2 regions of the Leptolyngbya sp. ST-U4 genome follow, and region 1 is predicted to be linked to the other one. Evidence: predicted binding sites of a transcription regulator. Region 1 holds the regulator's gene; the other holds the start of a gene.

What was found. The regulator NtcA, encoded in region 1, controls nitrogen genes in cyanobacteria. The targets are predictions, from matches to a motif close to TTTGTANNNNNNNNTACAAA.
Region 2: the regulator NtcA is predicted to act here: its motif matches at 2,863-2,882, upstream of urtA (urea ABC transporter substrate-binding protein).

What each region holds. Positions count from the first base shown of each region.
Region 1 covers NZ_JAMPKZ010000025.1:39,780-51,661, forward strand. Annotated here, with positions in the region: gene NDA02_RS22700 (FAD-binding oxidoreductase) at 1-308, shown strand, start outside; gene NDA02_RS22705 (hypothetical protein) at 564-935, opposite strand; gene rpsN (30S ribosomal protein S14) at 1,122-1,424, opposite strand; gene nth (endonuclease III) at 1,490-2,206, opposite strand; gene rseP (RIP metalloprotease RseP) at 2,337-3,431, opposite strand; gene ntcA (global nitrogen regulator NtcA) at 3,752-4,423, opposite strand; gene NDA02_RS22730 (sugar transferase) at 4,926-5,588, opposite strand; gene rsmI (16S rRNA (cytidine(1402)-2'-O)-methyltransferase) at 5,867-6,754, shown strand; gene NDA02_RS22740 (hypothetical protein) at 6,899-7,624, shown strand; gene NDA02_RS22745 (DUF1049 domain-containing protein) at 7,652-7,855, shown strand; gene NDA02_RS22750 (hypothetical protein) at 7,896-8,876, opposite strand; gene NDA02_RS22755 (hypothetical protein) at 8,916-9,899, opposite strand; gene NDA02_RS22760 (Npun_F0813 family protein) at 10,156-10,836, opposite strand; tRNA gene NDA02_RS22765 (tRNA-Arg) at 11,276-11,349, shown strand; gene NDA02_RS22770 (pentapeptide repeat-containing protein) at 11,688-11,882, shown strand, end outside.
Region 2 covers NZ_JAMPKZ010000023.1:49,853-61,734, reverse strand. Annotated here, with positions in the region: gene urtC (urea ABC transporter permease subunit UrtC) at 1-20, opposite strand, end outside; gene urtB (urea ABC transporter permease subunit UrtB) at 52-1,212, opposite strand; gene urtA (urea ABC transporter substrate-binding protein) at 1,425-2,765, opposite strand; gene ureG (urease accessory protein UreG) at 3,245-3,853, opposite strand; gene NDA02_RS22230 (hypothetical protein) at 4,146-4,346, shown strand; gene NDA02_RS22225 (microbial rhodopsin family protein) at 4,421-5,119, opposite strand; gene NDA02_RS22220 (urease accessory protein UreF) at 5,263-5,946, opposite strand; gene ureE (urease accessory protein UreE) at 5,983-6,480, opposite strand; gene NDA02_RS22210 (glutathione S-transferase family protein) at 6,747-7,379, opposite strand; gene NDA02_RS22205 (nuclease-related domain-containing protein) at 7,606-8,310, shown strand; gene NDA02_RS22200 (hypothetical protein) at 8,527-9,489, opposite strand; gene NDA02_RS22195 (helix-turn-helix domain-containing protein) at 9,761-9,976, opposite strand; gene NDA02_RS22190 (hypothetical protein) at 10,137-10,337, shown strand; gene NDA02_RS22185 (ATP-dependent Clp protease ATP-binding subunit) at 10,424-11,882, opposite strand, start outside.

The DNA.
Region 1 (11,882 bases):
TGGAGCACATGTATCACCACTTCGGCGATGAGGTGATGATGCACTTAGAATTTATTCGTGCCAAAGGCACGGTTGTTCCGGCAGCTCTACAGCTTGTGCGCTACACTACACCCGATCGCCTCAACGAAATCATGCGCTACCACGAGGAGCACGGCGCATTTATTGCCAATCCCCATACCTTCATCATTGAAGACGGTGGCAGAAAAACGATCGACCCCATGCAGCTTCAGTTCAAAGAGCAGGTTGATCCCGCCGGACTATTAAATCCCGGCAAAATGCGAACCTGGGATGAACGGATAGAGGGCTAAACGTAATTTTTCTGTTTTGAAGAATGAAGTTGGGTGACAAAGCGGGATTCAATTTTTTTTAATAGGAGCAACCTGATTCATGCCAACGATCGTCCTGCACGGCGATCGTTTTTTGTTGCCTGTTCGGACGGATATGGTTGTCCTATCGGGTATGGCTGTCCTAATTGAGCAAACTGTAGGATGACTTGGCGCAGTGGGATGCTAGACCCAGAGCTTTAAGAATTAATACTTTGCCTCACTGATCCTGCAGTTCTCCTATGGTTCTACAGTCAGCACTTTCGGGCTATCGATGGGGGTATTTTCTTCTTGAATTCGTTTGGAGTACCACCATTCCTTTAGTTCAGGAGACAGCTTTACTGGATAGAGCGTGATGATCGATCGCCCCGAATACTCCTGCCCCAGCACCTCAACCGAGTAGGATGGACTACTTTTTGTTGCCAGATCAGGAACAAACCGTTTGCCAATTCGCCGCCAGCTCGGTTCCTTGCTGCGCCACTGAAGCCGACAGCAGGGCCAGGGTAACTCTTCACGATCGAACAGGCGACAGCAGGGACCAATCACTCGGTAGGTGAAATGTCCACCGGAGCTGTAAAAAATTTGTCCATGTTCAAACGGATGCTGCATCATCTCACAGGCTAAGGCTTCTGGCTTGTAATCTACACTGCACTGGCATTTTCTGGATTAATAGCGTAGCAAAGGATCGGGAAAATTGCGAAAGTTGAGAAATGGCAAAAGAGCGATCGGTGTTTCACGATCGCCCTCCTCTCAAAATAAAATCGGTTAAATTGGGCTGGCTGAACACTCTGGGAGTGATTACCAGCTTGACTTGACCACACCTGGAAGCAAGCCCTGATGCGCCATTTCCCGAAAAACGTGGCGAGACAAACCAAAATCTCGATAGTAGCCTCTCGGACGACCTGTGAGCCAGCAGCGATTGTGGAGGCGCACAGGCGCACTGTTGCGGGGAAGCTGTTGAATCTGACGATGGATTTCCAGCTTTTCCTGCTGAGAGGTTGTGTTTGAAAATTGTTCGAGCAGTTCTTCGCGCTTTTGAGCGTATTTCGCCACGAGCTTTTGGCGTTTTTTCTCACGCTCGATCATGCCTTTCTTAGCCATGAAAGAATTACGTTGTTCCTATTTAGACAGCATTTACTATACTACCGCAGGTTGTAAGAGCTTGACTACCTCACCTCAATCCGTCCTTCTGGCACAAACCCCACAACAGGTAAAGGAGGCGGCGTGATTTTGAAGCGATCGGCTGAGGGACACAAATCGGCTAACGCACAAACATCACAGGCAGGATTACGGGCATTGCAAACTGCACGACCATGATAAATCAGCCGAATCGACCAGTTTTCCCAGTCGGGCTGGGGCAGCAGCTTCATCAAATCTCGTTCGATCTTGAGCGGATCTGTTTCTTTGGTGAGTCCCAGTCGTCCGCTCAGCCGTTTAACGTGGGTATCGACTGTGACTCCTGCATGGATGTCAAAGGCGTGAGCTAAAACTACATTCGCCGTTTTACGGGCAACGCCAGGCAGGGTCAGCAGGTCTTCCATCCGTTGCGGAACCTCACCCCCAAACTGGGTCATGATCAGGCGGCAGGCAGCTTGGATATTTTTGGCTTTGTTTCGATAAAAACCAGTCGATCGCACCAAAGATTCAATTTCAGCAACATCCGCATTGGCAAACGCCTCAGCATCAGGAAGGCGGCGAAAAAGGGCAGGCGTCACCTGATTCACCCGCTCATCGGTACATTGGGCAGACAGAATCGTAGCAACCATAAGCTGCACCGGCGTCTCATAGTCCAGCGTGCAGGGAGCTTCCGGGTAAAGCCGCTTCAGACGTACCAGAATTTCTAACGCCTGCTGTTTTCGGGCAGAAAGGCTGCGAAGTCTCACGATACAAAGGAAGTAGAGAAAAGGAAACGAGGTGATGGCTACACCGTCATACCAAAAGTGATGGCAGTTCGCGTAGCCCTTGGACAAGCTTGTACGCCCAACTCATCCTAACGTTCATGCTGCCCTGCGACTACTGGAAGAGTCTCTGGAAAATCGCAAGCTGAGTAGTATCGCGAACGATCAGGAAGATTCCTAATCCGAGCAGCAGTACCAGCCCGGTTTGCATCACGTTCTCTTGAATCCGATTGGGCAAAGGCTTACCGCGCAGTCCTTCCAGCAACAGAAACACAAGCTGTCCGCCATCCAGAGCCGGAAGCGGCAGAATATTGATAATCGCTAGGTTGATGCTGATGATTGCCGTGAAGGGAAACAGGCTTCCCGCGTTCGCTGCAACCAAGCCCGCGCCCTGCTCCACAATTTTGACGGGGCCGGCGACCTGCCCTGCCATCGAGGAGAAGTTGGTGATTAGACCAATAAATCCATTCACAGTGGCAAGAAACATTCCCTGAAACTGCTTTGCTGCCAGTCCCAGCACCTCAAAAACGCCATTGGGGCGGCGATACTGAGTTGCATTGATATTGGGGGCAAGCTGTACGCCGATTTTTGCGACGCCATCTTCTCCCGCTTTAGGGGTAATGCTGAGATCAAGCTGTTGATCGCCTCGCTGCACGGTAAATTCAACAGGCTGATCCGGACTGGTGCGAATCGTTTCCATTAGCGATTTAACGGCGTCCTGAGAGGCTCCCAGCGGCTGATCGTTGACTTCTAGGATAATGTCTCCTGCCTGAAGCCCTGCCCGTGCTGCCGGAGATTGTTGAGAAATGATTTCTGGAACTACGACGCCTGGTTGATAATCAAACTGTTCAGGAATGCCGATCGTTGTGAACTGCGCCACAAACACCAGATAGGCAAAAATCAGATTGGCGATCACGCCTGCACTAATTACAATGGCGCGATCGAGCACCGGACGGTTTTTCAGCAGATTTGGATCGTTGGGCGGAATTGTACTATCTGGGTCATCGTCGGGAAAGCCAACAAAGCCACCCAGCGGAATCGCTCGCAGCGCGTATTCGGTGCGCTCACCCTGATACTTCAGCAAAATCGGACCAAAGCCGATCGAAAATCGATTGACGTGAATTCCTTGCAGACGAGCTGCCAAAAAGTGCCCCAGCTCGTGAACCACAATTAACAGGGCGAGAACTGAGATTGTCGCTAATACTGACATAGACCCAGATTAATAAATAGAACCATCTGTAGTCCATTCTAAAGGGCGGTGAGGATTACTACTTCTACCCTGTGGGTTGGGTGGGGGAGGGGGAGATGAGGGGTGAATGGTTATCAGTGTATTTGGCTAACTCAGGTTTTGTTGGAATCGCAAGCTTTCTCCGTTCGGCAACGTTTGTTCGCGTCCGATCGCAAGCCTCCTGTTCCTCTTCTCCAGAAGCATTCGCTTAGGATGAGGTTACTTGGGAAATGAAAGTTCTATCCCTTGTCCTTCCTGTCCTTCTGGGGGCATGGGTGTTTTGAACAGCGACACAGCTAACTTTAAGTGAACTGCTGGCTGAGCGTGACTGGATTGTGAACGGTAATTCTTTTCTTGTGGATCGAAATCATTTGATCCTGACGCAGATCGCCGAGCAGCCGAGTCACAGTGACCCGCGTTGAGCCGATCGCTTCCGCAATTGCCTGATGAGATAGTTTAAGGTCGATCGTAATGCCCTCGGTGGTGGGCATGCCGAAGTCGCGGCAAAGAATCAGCAGGAAGCTGACTAGACGTGATCCCATGTCGCGATGCGCCAGCGTTTCGATCATCATCTCGGTTTGCAGAATTCGGGAGGATAACCCTTGCAGCATCAGCATACAGAGATCGGGGTTTTCCTTCAGGGCTTTCTCGACTTGCTCGATCGGCACAGACAGCAGCTCAACGGGCGTAAAGGCAACGGCATGATAGAAGCGATCAGCACGTTGCCCGGTGATGAGCGACAGAACGCCAAACACGCTGTTTTCACGGAGAAGCGCGACCGTAATTTCCTCACCTGCTTCATACACGCGAGATAGTTTGACTGCCCCTTTTTGCAGGAAGTAAACTCGCTCGGCAGGGTCGCCGGGAAAGAAGATTGTTTTGCCACGATCGTAGGCTTCAACAACAGGTGGAAAAGCACTCCCGCTTAATTGACGAAAGACGTTTGCCAATGGCTTATTTGGTGCAGCTACCATATCCCTTCCCCCAGCCCGCCTTTGAAGATTTCATCTTACCGCCACCTGCTACCAATAAGATCATTCGTTCTAGCCCAATTGGTTCTAACCGACTTTTTACCCCCTGTCCTTCACTCTGGTGTGGAGCAAGTAGGGTTAAGCCAAATGGGATATCGGAACTTCTGTGATAGCTTTCTGACTTTAAATTACTAAACTTAACTCTGAGCGGATTTTTTGTATTAAGTAATACATATCTAGCCCAATCTTGGTCTAAGTGCTGAAAAAGTCAGATTTTAAGGCGAAATAGGGGCAAAAAGTTCCTGTTAAAACCGACTGACTGAGACTGATATTGCTCCAGCAGCTCAAGACAATGCTTCCAAAATTGGATTTGCGAGGGTCAGCAGTGCCAGTTTTGTGAAGGATGTTTTCTAATGCTCTATTTCCCAATTAAATATCACCATTGATTCTGCTGAAGGGGAAACGGCTTCGCATTGTTGTCTGGCGAAACGTTGTCTTCTCCTGGCTAACAGGCTCCCCGACGATTAAGCACAACCTGGATAGTTTTGAAAATCAGCCCTAAATCATAAGCGATCGACCAGCGTTCCTGATAGCGCAAATCTAATTTCACGATTTCCTCAAAATCGGTTACGGTTGATCGACCATTTGCCTGCCATTCTCCCGTGATACCTGGCTTTACCTCTAGCCGCTGCCAGTGGTGAGCTTTGTAGCGGCTCACTTCATTTAGCGTAGGCGGGCGGGTTCCAACCAGGCTCATCTCGCCGCGTAGCACGTTCCAGAATTGTGGCAGCTCGTCTAGGCTAGTACGCCGCAGGAATCGTCCTACTCGCGTAATACGAGGATCGCAATCGTTCTTAAAGATGTAGCCTTGCGCCTGATTTTGAACCTGATGCTGAAGTTTCTCGGCATTCACCACCATCGAGCGAAACTTCCAGATGCGGAACGTTTGTCCGCGAAACCCGCATCGCTCCTGGCTGTAAAAAATGGGGCCGGGATCGCTGATATAGATTGCTACTGCGATCGGGATCAAAACCAGAGCGGTCAGCGTTAAGCCAACCCCTGCGCCCAGAATATCGATCGATCGCTTAGTTCTGCTCTGAACCGAAGGATGAATCTCAGATGCAAATGACGGCAGTAGGGTAACAAATTCAGAATGTGTGAATGACATAGCGCAGCAGCCTCTAGACAACGCCCCAAAAGAGGCAAACCAAAGAACAATTGATTGAACCAGAGCAGTGAGCGCGCCCTTAAACCGCAATTTCGGCAGCTTTGCGCTCTGATAAAAGCAACTGATGAAACCAGAATGCGCTTTGATTCAGGGGCAAGCAACAGCGAAGGTTTCGCTTTATCAACACTTCAAGGACAGCTTTAGAAATAGGGAGCTTCTCCGGGAAAATTACCAGGCAATTTCCACAAGGTTTTGCCTTCCGTGGTTAAGATCCTGGTATGGAGATTCAGTCTGCAACGTTATACATCGTAGGAACCCCGATCGGCAATCTGGAAGACATGACCTTCCGGGCGATCGAAGTTTTACGTCAGGTTGATTTTATTGCGGCAGAAGACACTCGTCACACTGGAAAGCTGCTTCAGCACTTCCAGATCAAAACGCCGCAGATTAGCTATCACGACCACAATCGCCGTAGCCGTCAGGATGAGCTACTGCGTCGCCTTCAACAGGGCAATTCGATCGCGCTTGTGACCGATGCCGGAATGCCAGGCATTTCCGATCCCGGCTATGAGCTGGTAAAAGCCTGTATCGAGCAAGGAATCCCTGCCGTACCGATTCCGGGAGCTTCTGCTGTGGTCACTGCCCTGAGCGCAGCTGGGCTTCCCACCGATCGCTTTGTCTTCGAAGGATTTTTGCCCACAAAAGGCACAGAGCGTCAAGCGCGGCTCATCGCATTGCAGAGCGAAACTCGCACGATCGTGTGCTACGAGGCTCCTCACCGACTGCGGCAGACTTTGAAAGATTTGCGGGAAGAGTTTGGAGGCGATCGGCAAATTGTGCTGGCAAGAGAACTTACCAAACTGCATGAGCAATTCTGGCGGGGAACCCTGGCAGAGGCAGAGCAGCACTACCAGACTCAGGAAGCCTACGGTGAATTTACGCTGGTGATTGCCGGAGGCCAGCCCGCCACACGGGTTTTATCTGAAAGTGCCCTTAAAACTGAATTGCAAGAGCTGCTGCGGCAGGGAATGTCTCGCTCTCAAGCGAGCCGTCAGCTTGCCAGTCAAACCCATTTGCCTCGCCGTGATCTCTATCAGCTTGCTCTGTCGCTGGAAGACGTGTCGCTGGAAGATATGTCGCTAAAAGATTTGAAGAAGACACGATAATGGAAAGCAGCTCTTTTCGGGAGGTCGCCGATCGGGAAGGGGATGAAGACGATCGTAACTCTGTCTCAGCAAACCGCTTCCCCCAAATGCCTCGTTCCTGATGCTATGCCGTCGTTTCACCCAGTGATAATGTCTCGAATTCCTATGCCTTTCCGCTCTGCTCCGCTCAACTTTGGCTTTGTGCTGCTGAGCACCGTTCTGCTCGTGTCAAGCTGTAATGGCTCTGGCAATCAATCGATTACTGCCTCTCCCGATTCCAGTCCTTCGATCGCTGCTTCTCCCCAAACTGAAACTCCTTCAGCCAGTGCCAGCCCGGATGTAGCTCCTACCGGAGAGGTTCAAAATACAACGATTTCTGACAAAGGGGTTGGGGCAGCTCAATTAGGAATCAGGCTGGGCGAACTGAAGCAAACCTTGGGAGCAACCGCAACGTTTACAGAAAAGTCGCCGTTTATGGTGGATTTTGATGCGATCGAGGTGAGCCAGGGCGGCGAGGTGCAGTTCTACTTGCTGCATCTGGCAAAGCAACCGTTAAAGGACAGCGATTTGATTCAGGGCATTCTCACCCGCAATCCCAAATACCGCACCGCAGAAGGGGTAGGAGCCGGAACGTCGATTGCCCAGGCAGAGCAGGCATATGGGAAAGTAACTCTGTCTTACAATACGCAGAATGAAGCAAGAGAGTATGCCCGCTTTGAGCGACAGCCTGTCCCCAACATTTCCTTCGCGACCGGGAACGGCAACCAGCAGACTGCGGGAGTTTATCCTGCTGCAAGCAGCGAATACAATGAAACCGGAAATTTTCGCCCGGATGCGAAGATTCAGTCTGTTCTGGTGGTCTGTCTAACCGATGTCTGCTCTGCGCCCTGACCCCCTTGATAACTCTCTGGAGCCCCGATGGCAAAAGTTCTGATTCCCCTGCTGACCGCCGTTTGGATTGGCGTGATCGCGATTGTTGCAATTCAAAACGCAGCCCCGATCGCCTTTCAGTTTTTGGGCTTTCAGTCGATCCAAATTCCGATCGGACTAGTGCTGGCGTTTAGCGTTGTTCTGGGCATGGCAGGGACCGCCCTCTTTCTACCGTTGGGAGGCAGGGATTAGAGAAGCGGTAGGTGGGTGAGTAGTGAGCGGGTAGGACAGACTAGATTGAGTAAATTTGCCCGTCGATGAGCAGGCGCGTAATGCCTTTTGCCTGAAGGTAGGGGGTCACTTTTTGAAACATTCGACCGTCTGGAACTTTGACAATACGCTGCATTCGACGGAGAAACCGCTTCGCCACGCGATGATTATCGAAAATAGGTAGAGTTTTCTCCTGAACTTCTCCGGGTGGAATTTGTCCCAGCTCAGCAAAGTCTTTGAGCGGACGAGTAATCAGCTCTGCGGAGCGATCGACCACTACATAGCAAGTGCGGGGAATCTGGGCCTCGGAGAGCGGCAACACATTTACCATGCCCTTGCCCTGGACGTGAACCATCTCGATCGGCACATCACCGCTCAGATCATCGTCTTCATCGTCGTCTTCGTCATCAAGGTCATCATCGAGATCGTCGAGGTCATCGTCCTCATCATCGAGGTCGTCTTCTAGCTCTTCGTCGAGCGTATCAGGACTGAGCGGTCGGCTCGTCAGGCTACCGTCAGACGGGATAACTGCCGCTTCTTCAGCTTCGTCGTCGAACTCTGGTTCCTGCTGAATTGTGAGCGGAACCTCGAGCTGGGCTTCGACAATTGGCATAGACACCGAAGCGGACTCTGTCAGAGTCGAGTGCGATCGCTTGCGCTGGCGAGGCATTTCAATCGCGGGTTTTGGGGTTTCTGCTGCTTCTGCGGAATCTTCTGCAGGTTTGTCTTGTGCAGCACGATCAGCTTTCAGCACAACGGCTAATGCGGCACTGATTGCCTCCAGGTCTGGCAAATCATTAGTGTCCAGTGTTCTGGCTCCCGATCGCTTTTGCTGCACCAGAACTTCATATTCCTGTTCTGGAATGCTTTGCTTGAGTAGACGGCTCACCGTACTGGTACTTACCCCATAATGAGTTGCCAAACTCGCAGCCGTCTCCTCGGATTGACGATAGCGGTTTAGAATATCCTGCTTGTCAGATTCAGACAGTTTCTTCGGAGCCATGCCAGGTTTTCTCACCCAAAATGAGATGCGTCTTTCATTTTAGCTGCGTCGTCGTCGGGTTTGTCGTCGAGTCGATAGGTCATATTCTAAAGCAGCCCCGATCGCAAACAAGCAGCCGCTAAAAACCCAGAACACTTCGGGTAATGCCCCTGTTTCATACCCAGGAATATAGGTCACCGCATAGTTAAACCAGATGTCTGCAATATAGAAGCAGAGAGCCGCCGCCGCAATACACCGCCAGGATAACGAGAACCGCCCACCCCAGAAAGCAAGCAACAGCATTGTTGCCATCACCACCAAAATCACATCGCCGATAATGTAGAGCCAGCTAATGATTCCAGCAAGAGGTTCAAGCTGCGACTCCATTGCGATCGCCCAGGCTGGGACATCTGCAACTTCTGGAGAAGCCGGATTCGGTATAGCAGGAAACGTATCAACGGTAGGTGTAGGGCTGGCATTGGTTGGACTGGGTGCGGCAGCAACGAGCTGTTCAGCAGAGCCAGGAGCAGACCATTCAGCAGCAGTGGTGCTGGAAGGAGCAAAGGAAGCCGCGATCGTAATTCCCACGATCGTAATTGCTGCCAGGATGCCCCACTGAATGGGAGTGAGATTGAGGCGGCGAGTGAGCACTGCCCGCAGCATTCCCCAGCCCAGGAAGAGGTAGGTCAGAATATAAAACAAATCTCCAGGAGACACTTCAGGCGATTTGCCCAAGCCGATTTCCCAGTAGCCCAGAATCAAATTGCCGATGAAGTAAGTGAGCATGCCCAGCCCAATCGCCAGCCAGACGGTTCGACCACTCACAATTTGAGGGCTGCGCCAGTTGCGAAAGCAAAATAAGCCCGCTGCGAGAAAAGCAAGCGATTCAAAAACATAGGTGATCACGCCGTACCATTCGGGGCGTCCCTCTCCTGAGGGCGAAACGCTAAACAGCAGAAAGAAAAGAAGTGCCAGGACTGCCCAGGCGATCGCCGCGAGAACGATAGTTTGCGCCGAGAGCGCAAGTTTAGTTTTGGTATTCAAGGAAGGAACGGCTCCTCAATAGCGAACGGCAATTGAAGGCAGAAAGTGAAAGAGGACTTGATCATACTAAGCTTCTGGCATGAAGATGCAGATGAATTACAGATCGATATCAGCGTAGTTATCATGAACCGAGGGCAGCAATATAAGGGAAGAAGGTCAAAGGTCATTGGTTATTAAGTCACTGGTAGGCAGGCAATGGTCTCAGTTCAACTCCGCGGCGTGTAGACCGTAGACTTGAGGGGATATCTGAGATGGCTTACTGCCACAGCCTGCCGCCCGGCGATCGTTTTAGCCAGTTGAAAACTTGACTGCGCTCCTTGTCGGGGATGTCTTGCAGAGCATCCAGAACGCGATCGGTAAAGCTGGTATTGCCAAAATACTGCATTCCCAAGCGATAAAGTTCCCGCAGTAGCAAATTGAGATGATTTTCCTGCCAGGGAGGAAGGGCTAACCGTAGCGGATCAACGGTGAGCAACTGCTGAACTTCTGAGGGGGAACCCGTTTTGGGAAACTTGCCTCGCTGAAAAACGGCAGCAATCTCCTTTTGAAAATTGTTGACCTGACGTGCTCCCAGCAAATCCTCAATATCAATATAGAGAGCTTGCAGCAGCAGCAAGCTGGCTTGCACTAAGGCTGGTGCTGTTTCTGATCCTGCCCCGTCTGCCCCGTCTGCCCCGTCTGCTCCGTCTGAAAGTTGTTCGAGCCGCACTTTTCCCCAAACGCTGTATCGCTCTGGCTCTTCTAGCAACACACAGGCTTTGCCCCGGTTATCAGTCAAATCGCGCCAAAAGGCTTTTGCGTCCTCTTCCTGAGCCGCATTAAAGACACTGATTAAGCGAAACGTTTGTCCTTGATAGTGAAGAATCGGGATCTGCTGATCTTTCTTGGGGTGCTGAATATTAGAAATTTCAACATCCTGCCGCTTAAGGATAAACATGACGCAGTTCGAGCACTCCTACAGGTCGGGGTCAGAAATCCAGGTAATGAACCTGCGGCAGGCGGCACGATTACCTTATTAAGGAAACTGCTCCGCATTGCAATCGAAAGCGAACTGGAGTTCGTCGAATGCCGCCGTGGATTATGCGAAAGGGCTGATTCGTGAAAAGATTGGTCTAAGTGTACCTCTGGATAGTGACGTTCAGAAATGCTAGCAAGCGTTTAGAAATCTTAGAAAAGAAAAATGCAGGTCGATTAAACTGCTGAATTCACCAGCCGGCTGATCTCTGCATCGATCGCTTCCTGCATTGAATGTTATATTGATGCTCAACAGACATGAAGCAAGCCCATGAAGCAAGCTGTTTTTAGTTTGCCCAGGCTTGACGAATTACGTAACTTCTTAGGAAGATTTAGAAAAGAAGCTTTCCGCTTCTCAATAGGCTCCAGTAGCTCAGCTGGATAGAGCAATTGCCTTCTAAGCAATCGGTCGCAGGTTCGAGTCCTGCCTGGGGCGTTTAATGAATGAAGTTAGATGAAAGAACTGAATCACCTCTTGGGCTGGCAATGAGCTGATCCAAAAGGGTGAGGTCAAGCCTGCTCGTGTGACTTATCGTGTAATTAACTTTGTGGAGAGCTTCACCGCTAGATGCGGCTTTAACTCAGCAGCAGGACTGCTGAAGAAAGATTCAAAAATAATTGCCGCTCTTTCCGAAATCGCAAGAACCGCGAATGTAGTGATTAGCAACTGGCGATGTGAAGCAGTTCTCCCCTCAGGAGAATCGGCGGAAGCAAATCGTTGATTTCTGACTTCGATTCGCTGTAATGATACTAGCCTTAAACCGGGAGGAAGATATGCAAACCCGATATTTTGTGGTCGCTGCAATCTTGACCGCACTACCTGTTCTAGGAGGAGGTCTATCTGCTCAGGCAGCAGATCCGGCACAGGTCAGGCAGCTTTTAGAAACAGGGGTGTGTCAGGGCTGTGATTTGTCTGGGGCAGATCTGAGACAGGCGCATTTGATTGGTGCAGATCTCCGGGATGCTAAT
Region 2 (11,882 bases), on a different contig from region 1:
TCAATCGCCTGTGCCGTCATTTTATTCTCCCAATGCTCCCTTGAAGGTCAGTTAAGCGTCCACCGTGCGTCCCTTCTGCGGAAACAAACCAGCAGGACGGTATTGCAAGAAAACGACGATCAGGAAAAAGACCATTACTTTTGCCATGCTGGTCGTTGCAAAGAAGGTGAAGAAGTCTGACAGAGGTTTGACAGGCGTGAGCAGCATTGCCAGCACCCCTGAACCCAGCACATAGTCTAAAACGCCCAGCACTAGCGCACCTGCGATCGTCCCTACCAATTTGCCAACGCCACCTACCACCACCACCATAAAGGTGTTCACAATATAGTTTTGTCCGGTGTTCGGACCGACTGATCCCAGTAAGCTGACTGCACAGCCCGCAATTCCAGCCAAACCAGATCCCAGTGCAAATGTGAGCGCATCAACCTTTTGGGTTGGAATTCCCAGACAAGCACTCATGTTGCGATTTTGGGTCACCGATCGAATTCGTAGACCCCAGGGCGTTTTTTGCAAGAACCAGTAAATGCCAAGCACGCAAACGATCGTCAGCGCCATAATGAACATGCGCGTGTAGGGAAGCTGGTAGTTACCGATAGGTAAACCGCCGAGCAGCCATTTGGGAGCCGTTACATCTACGTTTTGCGCTCCAAACCAAGGTTTGGTTATGGCGAGCTGGTAAGTTTGACTCAGCAGTGATCCAACTGCTCCAGTAATGCCAAGCGCGAGAGGAAGCAGAATCGCGATCGCCCCAGTCCGAATCCGTTGAAAATCAGGTCGTCGCTTCAAGAGCCAGAGTCCGCCAAAAAACAGCAGCGAAAACAGCAGCAGACCCACAATCATTACCCAGTTCACGCTACGGACAAACTGCTGCAAAATCAAACTCACACCCCAGGTTGCCAGCAGGGTTTCGAGTGGTCGCCCGTAGAGAAAGCGAATTACACCTCGCTCCAGCAATAGCCCCACCAAGGCCGCCACCAGAAATGCCATGATCAGGGCAACAAAAATATAGCCGCCTTGCCAGGGCTCGCCTAATGTCTTGAAGCCGTTTTGCACGACATAAGTGGTATAGGCACCCAGCATCATCAGTTCGCCATGCGCCATATTAATTACGCCCATCAAGCCAAAGACGATCGCCAGTCCCAGCGATGCCAGCAGCAAGATAGAGCCAATACTAAGACCGCTGAACAGTCCGTCAAGAATTCCTGTAAACAAGTGCTTACCTCCGGGTCGAGCGGACAAGGAACGTATATGAAATTAAATAGAGATGGAATCGAGCAGACATTGAACAGACAAGCATTGAATAGAAACAAGCATTGAACAGCCAATGATGGACTAGACAGAAAACCTCGATCGAAGCCGCAGGTCTGCCGTCTAAGTCCATGCTGGAGTTTTGCGCTTGAAGCTAACTTCGAGCTAGAGGAAATTTAGCTTGCCTTGAACTTGCCAGGATTATCAATATCCGTTCTCGTCCAGTCGCAGGTAAAGCCCTTGGTCTCAGCCACAAACTGGTTCCAGGGTACGGGATCAACAGGCTTCGGCGTCGAGAAAACGATTTCAAACAAGCCGTCATCGCGCACTTCACCGATGCGAACCGTCTTTGAGATGTGGTGGTTGGGAAACATCTTCACCGGACCCTCTGGCGCATCCATTTCCTGTCCAATTACGGCAGCCCGGATGGCTTTGAGATCGGTGGCAGTTCCGGCGGAGCCTGCCTTCTCAACCGCTTGCTTCCACAAGTTGACCGAGATATAGCCTGCTTCCATAGGGTCATTGGTCACGCGATCGCCGCCAAATTTCGCCTTAAACGCATCTACGTATGCTTTGTTCTCAGGGCTGTCAACGGTCATGAAATAGTTCCATGCAGCGAACTGTCCCTTGAGGAAATCTGTGCCGATCGCCTTCACTTCTTCCTCTGCAATACTGACTGACATGACCGGATACTTGTCTGCCGTCAAGCCTGCACCCTGAAGCTGCTTAAAGAAGGCAACGTTGCTGTCGCCGTTTAACGTGTTGTAGATTACGCCGCCGTTTGGAAGGGCTGTGCGAATTTTAGTAATAATCGGTGCAACTTCAGTGTTGCCAAGGGGGAGGTAGTCTTCACCCACCGTTCTGCCGCCCTTCGCCTGAAGCTGAGCCTTGATAATGGTGTTTGCAGTACGCGGGAACACATAGTCCGAGCCGACCAGGTAGAAGTCCTTGCCTTTGTTCTGCAACAGCCAGTCTACCGAAGGCTCAATTTGCTGGTTGGGTGCGGCTCCGGTGTAGAAGATATTCTTGGAACACTCCTGCCCTTCATACTGAACCGGATAGAACAGCATGTGATCCTTCTGCTCAAACACGGGCAGAACTGCTTTGCGGCTTGCAGAAGTCCAGCAGCCAAAGATTGCCACGACCTGATCTTCTTCGATCAGCTTGCGGGCTTTTTCAGCAAAGGTGGGCCAGTCAGAAGCTCCATCTTCCAGGACGGGCTGAATTTGTTTGCCCAATACGCCGCCGCTTGAATTGATTTGCTCGATCGCCAATTGCGTGGAATCAACCACGCTCTTTTCGCTGATTGCCATCGTGCCGCTCAGCGAGTGCAGAATACCAACCTTGATTGTGTCTCCACTGGCAGCTGCGGGAGATGCTGCGGTGGTTGCTGCGGGAGACTCTGCTGTTGAAGAAGTCGTCGTGCCAGAGTTTGCACAGGATTTGAGCAAAATGCTGGTTCCCAGCGCAGCAGAACCATAGACCAGAAATTTACGCCGACCAAATTGCCTTGACATGAATTCACCACTTCCTACTTCAGGAACAAAACACCACAGAGAGACATCACAAGAAACTCCAATAGTTTGTGATGTTATGTCTTTAGAGAGATAATAATTTGTATCAAGGGATACATAATTTTACTCCTTAGCCATTTGATATCCGTCGCAAAAGTCCTTTGCGTTCAAATAACAAACTTGGTGGATTGTGATAGTTCAGCCAATACCAGGCGTAGACTGCTGACAAGGCAAAGGGTAGGGCAATGCTTAGTCTGTCCTCCCCTCACGTTTTTCAACAACTTTTAATTGTTTCTTAAGTTTTATTTTGTTTCGCGTTGGGGATTTTATCCTTCCACTTGCCGAAGTTGCTTTTCTTCGGTTTGCTTGAGTCTATACAGCCTTATCCAGGCGATTGAAGTACAAAAAATGGGGTGTGAGGGCTGTGCTCCCCATACCTTACATGAGTGAAAAACGCTGTAAGCCTCGCGAAAATCAGTTCGTTATGCGACAGCTTTACCCAAGTGCAGCTCAATAAGATTGATTACGCTTTCAAGTCCCTGCCTTGCTTTGATATTGGTAAAGACAAACGGCTTGTCGCCTCGCATCTTGCGGGCATCGCGCTCCATTATGCCCAGGTCTGCGCCAACGAGCGGTGCAAGATCGATTTTGTTAATCACTAGCAAATCTGACTTCGTGATGCCGGGACCTCCCTTACGAGGAATCTTGTCCCCTGCTGCTACGTCGATCACATAAATCGTTAAATCGACTAACTCTGGGCTAAAAGTGGAAGCCAGGTTGTCGCCGCCACTTTCTACGAAGATGAGATCTAGATGACGAAACTGTCGTTCAAGCTGCTCGATCGCCACTAGATTAATCGACGCATCTTCTCGAATTGCCGTATGGGGACAGCCCCCTGTTTCAACGCCCACAATTCGATCGCGCTCCAGTGCCTCACTTCGCACCAGAAATTGAGCATCTTCCTGAGTGTAAATATCGTTGGTGACGACGGCGATACTGTATTGTTCTCGCAACAGCTTACAAAGCGCGTCTACCAGGGCAGTTTTTCCTGAGCCAACCGGTCCAGCAATTCCAACTCGCAGCGTGTGCATTGTGATTTCCTTAAACTCTTCCTGAGTTTCTTTTGCTTAAATCTTGCGATCGAAGCAGTTTCCCCAGCGGGACGATCGAAGCGAAGTCCAACTTCAGCAGTACAGCTTAAAGAAGACGGGTCAATTGGGCAAGTGTCCACCCTTCTGGAAAAATTTTCTCAGATTTGAGGAGAAAAAACTGCATTTTTCTTGTCTAAGGGAAGTGACGCTTGAAGAACCGTATCCGGGAAGCTAGCTCCTAACTCGGATTTACTGCTTTACTGCTGATATTGCCCCTTTGGGACGAGGAATTATGGAAACATTAGCTTATCTTCATCTTTCGCTCTGGTACGAAACTGCTTCGCGTCCATCTCAGCTTGAGACACCGAGAACAAGCCAATCAAACAATGCAGAACAGTCCTTGCTTAAAAAGCATGGATGTGTTGAACGTAGTGCAGTTAATCAATGGCAACTGCTCCAGCCAGGCAACACGGTGTATGTGCTGATGCCTTAAAAGCAAAAAGGATGAACCTGAGTTCACCTTTTCTTAAAGCTTGAAATTATAAAGATGGCTACCCGTTGCAGTCGCTAGGAGAGAACGCGCTCCAGTCGTGGTGCTTCGCCTGCCTGGTCGAGCTGCTTAAATGAATTAAGTGCGAGGAAGCCAAAACCAACTTTGGCAACCAGATCAAGAATGGTGTAGGAAGCAGTTTCCACCGTGCTGCTGATTAAATTGAATCCTGTTCCGCCCAAGATCCAGATCACGGGGTAGATTAGCCACAGGATCAGATGTACGGTGATGAGTTTAGTGAAAACACGACGCGATCGAGGATGTTTTGCATTTGCCTGCGATCGATATTGATTAAACAGCATGTAGAACATGCCGATAAAAAATCCACAGCTCACGATGTACCAGATATAGCTGATAGGTTTGGGTGACATTGTGGCCACAAAGCCCGTGGCAATCATCAAAATATCTGCGCCAACCACTGCACCTGTGAATGCCAAACTGGTTCCGCCCAGATAAGTAACCGTAAGAATTTGCAATGGAGTTGAGAGAATCCAGGTGACGTATCTCACCCAATAGGTGGGACGATCGTAGACAATGCTCTGACCATGCCCTGTCCACATTGCAAGATACAGGACGGAAGCGATCGCCGCAATAAAAAAGTTAAGAGTAAAAAGAATACGCCATCGCTCATTCTGGGCATTGTGTGCGCCGAAGCCAAAGATCAATGCTCCCAGTGCCATCCCCAAACAGCCGATCGCAAACCAGATTTGATTCATATTTTCGATACTTTCCCTAGCCAAGTCTTTGTCTCTGATAGAAGAGACTCTAGACAGAAAATAAACGCAAAGCGTCTAACTGAGGAAGTATCTCGATCGCAGCAGAAAAAACAGTTCTCATTCTCAAAACTGCTCAGCTTCGCCTAGCTGCGAAAAAGACGAGAATATAGCGTTTCGTGATTCATACTGGCGATCGCTAAGCCCCAGCTACAGCAGAACAGAGAATCTGCTGAACTTTGGATAACGTCTTGAGCGGTCGATTCAATTGCTGGATACAAATCAAGCAACAGCTTTTGTCCCTGCGTTTGTCCGAGCGGAATGAGCCGAACTCCAGCATTGACTAGATTTGCGCTCCAGCTTTGGAGGTAGCCCAATACAGCAGAAAAGGCATCAATTTGCCAGTGGACAGCGGCGATCGAAAAGGCAGTTACAAAGTGATGGGGTTCTTTGATTTCAGCTAAAACTTCCCGGAATTGAGGATCAAGGTCGATCAGCAAGCGTGCAAGCGATCGTCCCATCTGCCAGCTTTGTTCGCGCAATTCTTCCGTTTCCCGAAACGCAGAAAGCCACTGATTCCAGTTGTTGAGCTGCTGGAGATCCTGCTGTTTCGCGCATTCATACATTTGATAAAGCACTGCACTTTCTACCCGCACCGCGCCATACTGCAATTCCTGCATGAGCCACGGTTGAAGCGTCGCTGCTCCTGTAATTTTTTCAGCCTGCACCAGCGTTTCTAGCCCTTCAGAATAGCTAAATGCGCCTACAGGCAAAGCAGGACTCACAAGCTGCAACAATCGCAGCAAAGGTTGAGATGAATGGGTGAACATGAGTGTTGAAGCAAGAGGGGAAGGAAAAAAGCAAAATCAGTGGGAATGAGCAGCCTGATGAGTGTGATGGGCAGCGTGATGTCCAGACTCTTGAGTATATGCGCCTGCCTCAGGCTGAAAGGGAACGACTTCCTCGGTGATATGCAGCCCCATACGCTGAATCAAATCTTTGAGGACGGGATCAGGGGCAAGACGTAGATAAGTTTCCGTCACCTCAAGCGCGATGTGTCGATTTCCCAGATGATAAGCAGCCCGCAGCAGTTCTAGAGGCGTATGCGCCCGCACGGTCATCACGGGCTCGGGCTTTGCAATAACCTGCACGATCGTCTCACCGTCTTCAGAGTAAAGCAGATCCCCGTTTTGCAGCACCGTTCCTCTAGCGAGCCGCAGATAAACGCCTTCGCCTTCTAGAGTTTGGAAATAGTAGCGCGATCGCGTTCGCTCTTCCGCAGTTAAGCTCAACATTAATTGAGGGACAGAAGAAGAAATAGCCTGAGACTCTTTAGAAATGCGGTGCGTCAAAACGATCGACATAGATTTGAGAATCGGAAATGTGCCAGGTTTGAGCCTGATTAGAGGATATTTGAGAAGTCTCAGGGCTCCTGCACTGCCCCCTAAATCCCCCATAAATGCGGGACTTTGAAATCAGCAGAATGCCCTTTCCCTACTACGGTATCTCTGATTCGATCGACTGTTGCTTACAGCAAGGTTAAGAATCATCAGACGCGATCGCAAACCTTCTTTAAGGTTCAAAGTCGCTCGAAATTAGAGGATTTAGGGGGCTGCAAAACCTTTCAGACCTATCCACAAACCTTCTGCACTAACGGAAGCTGACTAACCTTCTGCCACCAGTCCTTCAGCTTCGGAGTCTGAGCCGTCACTGTATCAAATTCAGGCGTGTTCGCAAAATAAACGAAAACTGGGATCAGGTGAAAATCAGCCAAAGTGAGTTCACTACCCATGAGATAGGGGCTACAAATCGCAATTGATTCGATCGCCTCCATTGCTTTCTTCGCAGGATCGATTCCCCCTTTCACCACCTCCTCATCCGTTTTGCCGCCCTGACTTGGCACAATGACCCGCTGAATGACGATCGATCGAATAGTTGGTCCATACAAATAGCTATCCACAATCGCCATGATTTGCCGCATTTTCGCCTTCTGGAGAAGATCAGACGGGCTAAATTTGCCGTTCGCGACAGCTTCATCGAGATATTCATTGATCGCGACTGTTTCGTACAGCGCAGTTCCGTCTATATCGAGTGTTGGAACTTTACCAAAAGGATTTTTCGCCAGGTATTCAGCCGCAGTGTTTTGACCGTCAAAAATTCCGACTTCCTTCAGGTCATAGTTCGCGCCTGCCTCTTCCAGCAAAAGCCGAACCGCACGAACATAAACACTAATCGGAGTTCCGTAAAGCGTGAGGGTTGCCATTATTAATCTCCAAGCGAATCACGATCCCATTTTTGGGATACAGCTTATCGCAAGCTACTTGCTACAGTTTGTATAAACCTCTGCCGAAAGACTTGTTGTGAGAAACGTGAAACCATCAAAAAAGCCCTGGAATCGACTGTAGGCGATCGACTACACCTGAAATAAACTGCGGCAATTGCTCATTCATACTGGGCACTCTATATCAGTTTCACTCAATGCCAATCCAATGCCGCAATCTCAACGAGGAGCTGGACAAAATGTCCGCCAGCTTGCAATCAGAAGAAGGATTAAGGCGATCGCTTCCTTTTCCTCAGCCGCTTTAGCCATTGCCTTTCCATTTCTTCTGGAGAGGCTTTTCGAAAATTTCCTGAAACAGATGTCCGCTCTGAATCCTACTCAAACTCAGCCCTCGCTAAATCTGCCACCAGCCCTTTACGCTCTCCTTATTGTGATCGCGATAGGCTCAATGGCAAACGGAATCTATCTGTGGAAGCGTGCTAATCATGCTGACCAGGGGGCTAAAGGTGAGGAAGACATGGCTCAAGCGATGCTTCCACTCCAGCAGGCAGGCTGGCAGATTGAGTACGGAATGCATTTAGGAAATCGACTAGGAGATGCTGACATCGTTTGCATTTCTCCTCAAAAAAAAGCTTTTGTCATTGATGTCAAATCGCATCGCGGCACAGTCATCACGGACGGAAAACAGCTCCAGCGTCAGATGGGAAAAATGACTTACCCGTTCGAGAAGGATTTCCTGACGCAGGCGACGAAGCAGGCTTTGCAGGTTAGGAAGAAAAAGAACCTGGGTTATGTAACTGCGATCGTCGCTTTCTCAAATGCAGAAGTTTCAATTCGATCGAACAAAGTCCAAAAAGTTTATGTAGTTGAGAAATCGAAACTCATTCCTTTATTACAATCTCTGGATAAATGATGGCTCGATCGCTAAAGGCGTTGGTAACACTTGGGTTAACTTTGTTCTGATGGTAACAGATAGAATGCTGGCAGGTTCGAGGTTAGGCTGGCTCAAGGGGAATGAGGGCGATTGCTTCCTCCCGCTAAGTAGCGTTCCCAGTCAGCTGTTGCGACAACTTTTGCAACACCACAAGCGGCTTTGATCAACCTGCCGCACCGGGGTTATTAGCCTGCACTATAGCTCTCTCTGCCCAGAAATAATTGCAATGGAGTTTACAAGCGAACGAGTAGCTTCTACACAGAGAGCCGCCTCTCGGAAAGTTGCATTCCGTTTGTGTTGAAGGGTAACAGCTAATTGATAAGCATCCTTAACATACTTCCGTAAAGCCTCTTTTGAACCGCCAGCTAATTCAACAGCAATATAGCTTTCAAGCATTCTTTTTGCATCAGTTTCACTTGGAGCCACCCCATCTAAAGAGGAATACTTCTCTGGGTCATATACTGCTTGCGCTAGAGATATGATTGTCTCTCGACATAGTAATCCTGCTGCTTGGTAATCCTCCTCATTATGAGCATTAGCTAATGCTCTTACTATTTTGTCTATATTGCGATCAACTCTAGCCCAACCTGTAGGCTCTAGGAGCTGTTGAGATTCTACTTGTTGCAGTAGAACTATTAAATTATCAACAAGTTGTTGATATAAATTAGAAATATATTCTCGCCGAGATCCATAAGTTGGCAAGCTCCCATCACTCCATTTGTTATACCAACTCCATAGATCTGAAAATGGATTAGGGTCTTGAAGACCCATCGTTTGTAATTTTGACATTACTGAAATTCTTCTTTCTTTGTATTCCTCATTTACTTCTTGGATACGTGAACCGCCAGTGGCAACATTAATCATCACAGCTTTTTGCTGATTAATGTTCTGTAAAAGGTCTTTTATCTCAGCACGGGTAAACTTTGTTACGCCAGGATTATTTACGGAGTTAATTCCGAGATGAGATGCCAAACTCAATAGGGTTTGATCATCCCCTCCTTCAATCATTTCAATAACGTAGCTGGTTTTGTCCCCATTCCATTGGTCTGCCCAAGGAAGCCCAAATTGTCGGAGTATTAAATCTATTAACGAATACTCTTCAGAGTCTAGGCTACGCGCAATTTCTGAAATTATTTTTATCCGGTTTGAGGGCTCCATTATCAACTTAGCCTACCAATATGCTTAACCTCTCAACTTATAAAATCATACCCATCCGCTAAAATACTTGCCATTTCTAATCTAAGGTTCGCAGACCCTACAGGGTATCCCTCAATATCTTTCTGGGCTTTACCCTATGCTTGCTCTGCGTAAGCTTACCTGTAAAAGGCGGGTGAATCAGGAAGAATGTATAGAGTCGCTACCCAAGAAGTTGCTGGATCAGGAAGTTCCAACAGAAAACTATAGCCCGATCACCTAATGATCGCCCTCATCATTCTTCATCCGGCACATACTCAATCAAATCAGACGGAGTACAGTCCAAAAACTTACAGAGTGCGTCTAGTGTTTCTGCGCCAATGCGCGGCATGATGTCCTGATTCTTTAAATGGGATACCGCATTTGGGTGAACGCCCATCAAGTCGGCTAAACGCTTATTCGTCATGCGTTGCCGAGCCATAATTTCCCTCAGTCGCCACCGGATTGTCAACGCTCTAAATCTCAAACAGGCACGATCGCTTCTAAAGGTCTAACCTTGTATATACAAGGTGACGTTGTGTGGTACAGTGCTCATAGCTAAAAACCAGTGCGTCCCCTGAGAAGTTCTGCACTGGCTCAAGCTCCATTGTTAATTTAGGAGACAACCTATTATGACTTATAGCGATCGCTTACGGAAGCGGTGGGCTGTCGTGCGCCTTTTGCCCCAGATGCGGCGAGTTGACGTGGGCTGGTTTTATCACTACTCCGATGCGGACGGCTACGCCAAAATTTTGCGTCGTCTTGATCCGGGATGCAAATTTGAAGTGGTGTTTGATGCCCTAGCAACTGAGCAGCAGGATCTTTATATCTAGTCCAGAAATAAAAAAACGGTAGCCCGATCGCCTGACCGAACTACCGTCCTTCAATTTAGCTTTTGTTAGCCTTCAAGACTCAACGACTATTCAACGGCTTGAGGCAACAGTTCGCGCTTCTCGCCCTGACGAACCTGCACCTGTCCGTCTTCGTTGATGTCCACCACTGCGGTGTCGCCGCCCTTGACCCGACCGGATAGAATTTCTTCTGCGAGCGAGTCTTCCAGCAAGCGCATGATTGCCCGACGTAGCGGACGTGCCCCATAGCTGGGGTTGTAGCCCTCTTCGATCAGACGCTCCATGAAGCGTTCGGTCACTTCGAGGGTAATGCCCTGCTCGGTGAGGCGACCCGTAACTTCCTTCAGCAGAATATTGGCAATCTGCTTGATTTCCTCTTTCTTGAGCTGACGGAAGACGATAATTTCATCCAGACGGTTCAAGAACTCAGGACGGAAGTACTGCTTCAGTTCTTCGTTCACCAGCGATCGAATGCGGTTGTAATTCGCTTCGTCCTGGCTTTCCGAAGTAAAGTCGAAGCCCAGACCACCGCCGCCCTTCTCAATCACCTTAGAACCAATGTTCGAGGTCATGATCAGCAGCGTGTTCTTGAAGTCCACTGTGCGTCCTTTCGCATCGGTCAGGCGACCGTCTTCCAGGATTTGCAGCAGCATGTTGAACACATCCGGATGCGCTTTCTCGATCTCGTCAAACAGAACGACGGTGTAGGGACGACGACGCACAGCCTCAGTCAATTGACCGCCTTCGTTATAGCCCACGTAGCCTGGAGGCGAACCAATCAGCTTAGAAACGGTGTGCCGCTCCATGTACTCCGACATATCCAGACGAATCATCGCTTCTTCAGAGCCGAAGAAGTAGGAAGCCAGCGTCTTCGCCAATTCAGTTTTACCTACCCCAGTTGGACCCGAGAAGATAAAGCTTGCGATCGGACGGTTGGGATTCTTCAGACCCACACGGGCACGACGGATAGCGCGAGAAATTGCCTTGACTGCCTCTTCCTGACCAACCATGCGCGTATGCAGGGTGTCTTCCATGTGCAGCAGCTTCTCGGATTCAGATTCCGTCAGCTTATTCACCGGAACACCTGTCCAGGAAGCAACAATGTGAGCGATATCCTCTTCATCCACAACCGGTGAATCATCACCTTCAGTGGAATCAGTCTTGCGGTTCTGAGCGATCGAGCGAATTTGCGCCTTAATTTCCATTTCCCGATCGCGCAGTTCGCCTGCCCGGTCAAAGTCCTGAGAACGCACCGCATCGTCTTTTTCTTTCAGAACTTGGCGCAGTTCTTTGTCGAGTTCCTTCGCGGCCGGGGGCAGCTGGGAGTTGATCAAACGAACGCGAGAGCCTGCCTCATCAATCAGGTCGATCGCCTTGTCCGGCAGATAGCGATCGGAGATGTAGCGGTCAGACAGCTTCGCGGCAGCTTCTAAGGCCAGGTCAGAAATTTTCAGCTTGTGGTGCTGCTCGTAGCGATCGCGCAGACCGTGAAGAATTTCAATCGTTTCATCAACCGTCGGTTCACCC